Regions from separate parts of the Cellulomonas fimi ATCC 484 genome, predicted to be linked through region 2. Evidence: riboswitches for the same ligand, from Rfam matches in the RefSeq annotation. Region 2 holds a riboswitch; the other holds the start of a gene.

Region 1 (3,392 bases), 200 kb from region 2:
CGTGTCGCGACGCTCGCGCTCCTCGTGCTCCAGCTCGCGTCGGCGGGCGGGACCTACCCCGTCGAGACGTCGCCCGCGTTCTTCCGGGCCCTGCACCCGCTGCTGCCCATGAGCTACGGAGTCGACGGGCTGCGCGCACTGCTCACGGGCAACCCCGACGGCCGGCTGTGGACGGCGGTGGCGTACCTCGTCACGCTGCTCGTGGGCTCGCTCGCGGTGACGTCGTGGCGCGCCGGGCGCATGCGCACGTGGACGCTGTCGCGCCTGCACCCCGCGCTGACCCTCTGACGACCGCCGACCTGAGAGGCTGCCCCCATGCGGAGCACCGAGACCCGGCAGCGCATCGTCGACGCCTCCCTCGCCCTCGTCGCCGACCGCGGGTACTCCGCGACGTCCGTCGACGAGATCGCCGCCGCGGCGGGCGTCGCGAAGGGGTCGGTCTTCTACAACTTCGGCTCGAAGGCGGAGCTGTTCGAGGCGATCCTCGGCGAGGGCGTGCAGCACCTCACCGCGACCCTGCAGGGAGCGGCCGCGGGGGCGCACGGGCGGGAGGCCGTCGAGGCCCTGGTCACCGAGCTGCTCACGCAGGTGCGCGACCACCCGGACTTCGCGAAGGTCATGGTCGCCACGGGCCGGCGCTGGCAGGACTCGATCCGCTCGCTGCGGGACGACGCGATGGGCGTGTTCGCGGCGGCGGTGCGGGACGCGTGGCCCGAGCGCGACCCGTCGCTGACCGCGGCGGCGCTGTTCGGGGCGACGGTCGTGGCCGGGCTGGAGTGGCTCGTGTTCCAGCCGGGTCGCTCGCTCGACGAGGTGCGCGAGGCGGTGCTCAGCACCGTCCGCTGAGCCGGCGGGACCCTGTGCAGCCGCCGCCCGTGCGCGCGCCGAGCGACCGCGTCGTCCGGACACGCGGAACGCGGGCGGCGACTGGTGTCACCGCCCGCGTCCGGGGTCGTGCAGGTCGCGGCAGGAGCCGCGGAGGGTCACTCGCCCGCGCGCTGCGAGGGGACGCCCTGGAGGAGCTGACGCACCTCGGACTCGTGGAACCGGCGGTGCCCGCCGAGCGTGCGGACCGCCGAGAGCTTGCCTGCCTGGGCCCAGCGCGTGACCGTCTTCGGGTCCACGCGGAACAGGACGGCGACCTCACCCGGCGTCAGAAGGGCGCCCTGCGAGAGCGGGGCGTCGGTGGCGGGGGTGGTCACGGCCATGATGGATCTCCTGTCGTTCGGTAGCTCGGCTGACCTCGTGGGTCCCGTGGCTTTGCGTCCCCACCTTGCGGCGGGTTTGCCGTTGTCGCTGACATCCAGAACTATGACCGTTTCCGAGCGGTTAGTCAAGAAACTCCGCACCTCCCGGACGCGGCGAACGGGTGAATGTCAGAGCCTGCCGAAGCGGGCCCGGGCAAACGCATACCCCCCGTAGGCCACAAGTCCCAGAGCGACGAGCCCGAGCAGCACGGGACCGCCAGGCTGGCTTCGGAGCGTGTGCAACGCCTGGTCAAGGCCACCGGCGGCTGCGGGGTCCGCCTTGACGGCCGCGACGACGAACAGGACGCCGACGATCCCGAGGGCGATGCCCTTGAGGACGTAGCCCCAGACCCCCAGCCGCTCGACGACGCGCCCGGCGGTGCCCGAAGGAAGTCGGTGCAGGTCAGACAGGAATTTCTTCCTCGCACCCTTTACCACGTGGTAAGCCCCGACCCCGACGACGGCCACCCCGGCGAGGCCCACGAGCAGCCGTCCGCCCGTCGCGGACATGAGGCGCGCCGTCAGGTCCGCGGCCTGCTGCTCGCTCGACGAGCCGCCGCCGCGCGCGAACCCCAACGCCGCCGCCGCCAGCGCGAGGTACACCACGGCCCGCCCGGCGGCCTTCGCACGCCACGCGCCGCCCGCGCCGCCCGGCAGGTCGCCCCGCATCGTCGGCGGCACGCCGCGGACGGCCTTGACGACCTCCCACAGGCCGAGGGCGGCGAGCCCCAGGACGAACAGCCACAGCAGCGCGCTGCCGAACGGCGTCGACGCCACCGTCGCGAACGCCCCCGACTGGTCGGCCTGCTGCGAGCTGCTGCCGAACGCCACCTGGAGCGCCAGCACGCCGATGAGGACGTGCAGCACCCCGCTCACCGCGTACCCCGTGCGCGCCGCGAGCTCCCAGCCCTGCCCGGCGTTCGTCGTCGTGGTCATGCCGTCACCACCCGATCTCCCCCCGGTCGACCCGTCGCGTCGGATCGTGGCAGCGAACACCCGCCCGCGCGACCGGAGAGCGGGTGAGGACCCGTGCCGTACCCTGGGCGAGCCTTCGGGGGCAGTAGCTCAGCCGGTCAGAGCAGCGGACTCATAATCCGTGGGTCGTGGGTTCAAGCCCCACCTGCCCCACCCGGACCGCCCAGGACCACGGTCGGGGGGCGCACCCGCGGGCGTGCCCCGCACGGTCCGGAGCGGTCGTGCACGCGGGTACCGTGGCCCGGTGCCTCTCCTCCGTCGACGCCGGCTTCCCGCGCCCGAACGCGCCCTGCTCGACCTGCGCCCCGGGGACAAGGTCCTCGTCGAGGCGCACCTCACGGACGGTCGGTGGGCGGTCGCCACACGACGGGCGGTGCACCTGCTGGAGGAGGGGCAGGTCGTGCGGGTGCCGTGGAGCGACGTCGACCGCGGCTCGCTCGACCCCACGACACGCGTGCTGACCGTGACGTGGGTGTGGGGCGGCACGTCGCGGCTGCCGTTCGCGCAGGACGGAGCCTCGGTCGCGTTCACCCAGACGTTCCGCGAGCGCGTGCAGCAGTCCGTCGTGCACGCCGTCCCCGTCACCGTGCCGGGCGGCGCCCGGGTGCGGCTCGCGCTGCGGCGCGACGAGGAGGGCGAGATCTTCACGCAGGTGCTGGGCGACGGGACCGTGGACGTCGAGGACCCCGCCGTGTCGGCGGCGCTCGACGTCGCCGAGGCAGAGGCACGCGACGCGGCGGGGCTGCCCCGCTGACGACCGCCCGCGCGCATCCCCCGCGCCCGGTGGGTGGTCCGGAGCACCCCCGCGTGGCTGCTAGAGTTCTTGCCGCAACGATCCCTCGTAGCTCAATTGGCAGAGCATCCGACTGTTAATCGGACGGTTACTGGTTCGAGTCCAGTCGAGGGAGCTTCACCTGGAGGCCTCTGACCAGCGTCACCCGCTGATCGGAGGCCTTCGTCGTCTCCGCGACCGTCCGGCGACCGACGGCGCGCGCCGGACCCGCCCTATGGCCGCAGGCGGGTCGTCGGGACGATCTCCGAGGCCTGGGACGTGCTCGACCAGCGCAGCTCCGCGACCGCGTTCCGGACGCCGTCGAAGTACTCCAGGACGATCGGCACCGCCTGCCCCGCGGTGAGCGCGACCGTCCCCGTGTCGACGCGGCGTGAGTG
Region 2 (3,392 bases):
GGATCACGTTCCTGCACTGGCCGTACCCGCCCGCGGTCGTCGGCGCCCTGCTGCCGCCCGGGCTCGTGGTCGACGTGCTCGACGGCGCGGCGTGGGTGGGGCTCACGCCGTTCGCGATGCGCGACGTGCGGGTCCCCGGCCTGCCCGCGCTCCCCCGCTGGTCGCAGTTCCTCGAGGTGAACGTGCGCACGTACGTGCGGCACCCGGCGAGCGGCACGGACGGCCTGTGGTTCCTCACCCTCCTGTGCCCGCGTCGGGCGTTCGTCGCCGCGATGCGGGTCCTCGGGCTGCCGTACGTGCACGCGGCGGGGGCGGTCGTCCGCACGACCGGCGCGGTCGAGTACGCGGCCGCCACGGACCGGGGGCGACGGCTGCGCGTGGTCGTCGAGCCGGGCGACGCGGTCCGGTTCCCCGACGCGTGGTCCGACGCGGTGACCGGCCGCTGGAACGCCTTCACCCGACGCGCGGGGACGCTGTGGCGGGTCCCCGTCGAGCACGCGCCCTGGCCGCTGCACGACGCCGCCGCGCCACGTCTGCGGACCGACCTGCTGGAGGCCTGCGGGCTGCCGACCCCGTCCGGCGCGCCCCGGGTGTCGTGGTCGCCCGGCGTGGACGTGCGGGTGGGCGCCCCGCGTCCCGTGGCCCTCGTGCACGTCCCGCACCGACGTGGACGTGCGGCGGCTGTCGGACCCGGTGGCTAGCGTCGGGCCATGGACGCGACGGCGTGGCTCCTCGACGGTGACCCGGCGATCCGGTGGCAGGTCCTGCGCGACCTGACCGACGCACCCGCCGACGCGGTCGCGGCCGAGCGGGCGCGTGTCGAGCACGAGGGGTGGGGCGCCGCGCTGCTCGCCGCGCAGGACCCCGACGGCCGGTGGGCGGGCGGTGCCTGCTTCCCCGCCGGGTACGCGGGCGACGAGCCGGGCCAGCCCTGGACGGCGACCATGCACGTCCTGCAGACGCTGATCCTGCTGGGGCTGGACCCCGGATCGGCGTCCGCGCGGCGCACCGCGGCGCTCGTCGCCGAGAGCTGCCGGTGGGAGCACGACGGCCAGCGCTACTTCGACGGCGAGGTCGAGCCGTGCATCAACGGGCGGACGATCGAGGCCGGCGTGTGGGCCGGGGTGGACGTGCGTCCCCTCGTGGAACGCGTGCTCGACGAGCAGCTCGCCGACGGCGGCTGGAACTGCGAGGCGGAGCTCGGCTCGGTCCGCTCCTCCTTCGACACGACGATGTGCGTGCTGGACGGCCTGCTCGCCGTCGAACGGGCGCACGGCGACCCGACGGTGCGGGCGGCGCGGCTGCGCGGGCTGGAGTACCTGCTGGAGCGGCGGCTGTTCCGCCGCGCCAGCACCGGGCAGGTCGTGGACCCGGCATACCTCGAGCTCGCGTTCCCGTACTACTGGCACTACGACGTGCTGCGCGCGCTCGACCACGTCCGGGCCGCGGGCGACCCGCCGGACCCCCGGATGACGGAGGCCGTCGAGCTCGTGCGCAGCCGGCGCCGGGCCGACGGCCGCTGGGCGCTCGACCGCGTGCACCCGGGTCGGGTCCACCTCGAGATCGAGGGTCCCGTGGGTGCGCCGAGCCGGTGGAGCACGCTGCGGGCGATGCGCGTCCTGCGGTGGTGGGACGCGGCCTCAGCCTGACGCCGGCGGGCCGGTCGCCGCCGGGTGAAACCGCGGGTGACACGTCCCCTCGGCGGCCCCTCGACCCTTGTCGGCGCGGCAGCGGCGTTCGTAGCCTCGAGAGGTCAGACAAGGGCACACCCGTCGCGAGGCGGGGCCGCAAAGCCACGGGACCCACGCGGTCAGCCGGGCTGCCGACCAGGGGGCCTTCCACATGCACGCCATGCACTGGCGCGCGCCCGCGCGCACGCTCGTCCGCACCCGCACCCGCACCCACACCCGCACCCGAATCCGCACCGGCGCCGGCACGGGGCGCAGCCGAACCGCCCACGCGACCCCGCGGCCCCGTCGCGCGGGCCGGGTTGGGCTCGTCGCGCTGCTGCTCGCCACCACGGCGGTGCTCGTCCCGCTCGTCCCCGCGCCCGCGGCGGCGGCAGAGCCGGACCTCGCGCCGTCCGGCCTGCTGTTCGGTGCCTACGTCGCGCAGCGCTCGGCACCGAGCGTCGAGGCGGCCACCGCGGCGTTCGAGGAGCGGGTCGGCCGTCGCCTCGAGCTGCACCGCTGGTACAGCCGCTGGGACGAGACGATGCCGCCATCCGGGCTGCGCGCGTCGGTCGCCGCGGGACGCACGCCGGTCCTGTCGATCGAGCCGCGCACGCTCGCGGGCACCCGGCTGTCCTGGGCGTCCGTCGCACGCGGGGACCACGACGCACGCATCCGGGCGCAGGCCACGGGCGTCGCGTCGCTCGGCGTCCCCGTGCTGCTCGCGTTCCACCACGAGCCCGAGCTCGCGGGCACGCACGGCACCCCCGCCGAGTTCCGCGCGGCGTGGCGGCGCTACGTCGAGGTCTTCCGGGCAGCGGGCGTCACGAACGTGCTGTGGACGTGGATCGTGACGCCCACGGTGCTCGGCGGCACGACGGGTCCCACGGCGACCGACCTGTACCCGGGCGACGACGTCGTCGACCGCGTGGGGCTCGACGCCTACAACTGGGCGGGCTGCGCACCGGGAGTGCCGACCGCGTGGCGCTCGATGGCGACGATCGCGGGACCGGCCCGCGACTTCGCCCGCGCGCACGGCAAGCCGCTGCTCCTCGCGGAGTGGGGCTCGGTCGAGGACGCGGCGGACCCGGGCCGCAAGGCGGCGTGGCTGCGCGAGTCGCTCGCGACGCTCGCGTCGTGGCCCGAGGTCGAGGGCGCGCTGTACTTCCACCAGCACGGCACGTGCCCGTGGTGGACGGACTCCACGGCGACGACGGCGGCCGCGTTCACCGAGATCGCGAACTCCCCCACCGCGCACGGGCGCACGAGCGCGTGGCTGCGCGCCTCCACGGTGCTCGGCGGTGCACCCCTCGCCGTCGCGTTCGACGCGTCCCGCAGCGCGGGCGCCGGCACGGCGACCGGCAGCGGCGTGACGACGTGGCGGCTCGACCCCGGCGACGGCACGCCACCCACGACCGGCACGGGCACACCACCGGCCGTCCTGGCGCACACGTACCGGACGGCCGGCACGTTCCGGGCGCGGCTCGACGTCACCGACGCCGCGGGCGGCACGGCCACGGACCAGCGGACGGTGACGGTGGCCGCGGCGCCCACGCTCGAAGTCGCCGCGCGCGCCGTGACCACGACCGGTGCCGAGCTCGTCGCGTGGGTCGACCCGGACGGGCTGACCGGCATGGTCCGGTTCGAGTGGGGCACGTCCACGGCCTACGGCGCGACCGCCACCGCGTCCGTGCCTGCCGTGACCTACGCGGCGACCACGCC

What was found. A riboswitch is a leader RNA that binds a small molecule or an ion and turns the genes downstream of it on or off. The one in region 2 is predicted to bind cyclic di-GMP.
Region 1: it holds a riboswitch for cyclic di-GMP, as region 2 does, so the genes downstream of both, CELF_RS11490 (BldC family transcriptional regulator) here and CELF_RS10570 (PKD domain-containing protein) in region 2, are expected to answer to the same signal.

What each region holds. Positions count from the first base shown of each region.
Region 1 covers NC_015514.1:2,513,139-2,516,530, forward strand. The annotation lists gene CELF_RS11480 (YhgE/Pip domain-containing protein) at 1-288, shown strand, start outside; gene CELF_RS11485 (TetR/AcrR family transcriptional regulator) at 316-846, shown strand; gene CELF_RS11490 (BldC family transcriptional regulator) at 984-1,208, opposite strand; cyclic di-GMP riboswitch class I at 1,225-1,299, opposite strand; gene CELF_RS11495 (DUF1206 domain-containing protein) at 1,377-2,183, opposite strand; tRNA gene CELF_RS11500 (tRNA-Ile) at 2,302-2,375, shown strand; gene CELF_RS11505 (hypothetical protein) at 2,467-2,976, shown strand; tRNA gene CELF_RS11510 (tRNA-Asn) at 3,058-3,130, shown strand; gene CELF_RS11515 (PQQ-dependent sugar dehydrogenase) at 3,228-3,392, opposite strand, start outside.
Region 2 covers NC_015514.1:2,314,383-2,317,774, forward strand. The annotation lists gene CELF_RS10560 (YqjF family protein) at 1-701, shown strand, start outside; gene CELF_RS10565 (hypothetical protein) at 711-1,649, shown strand; cyclic di-GMP riboswitch class I at 1,753-1,827, shown strand; gene CELF_RS10570 (PKD domain-containing protein) at 1,843-3,392, shown strand, end outside.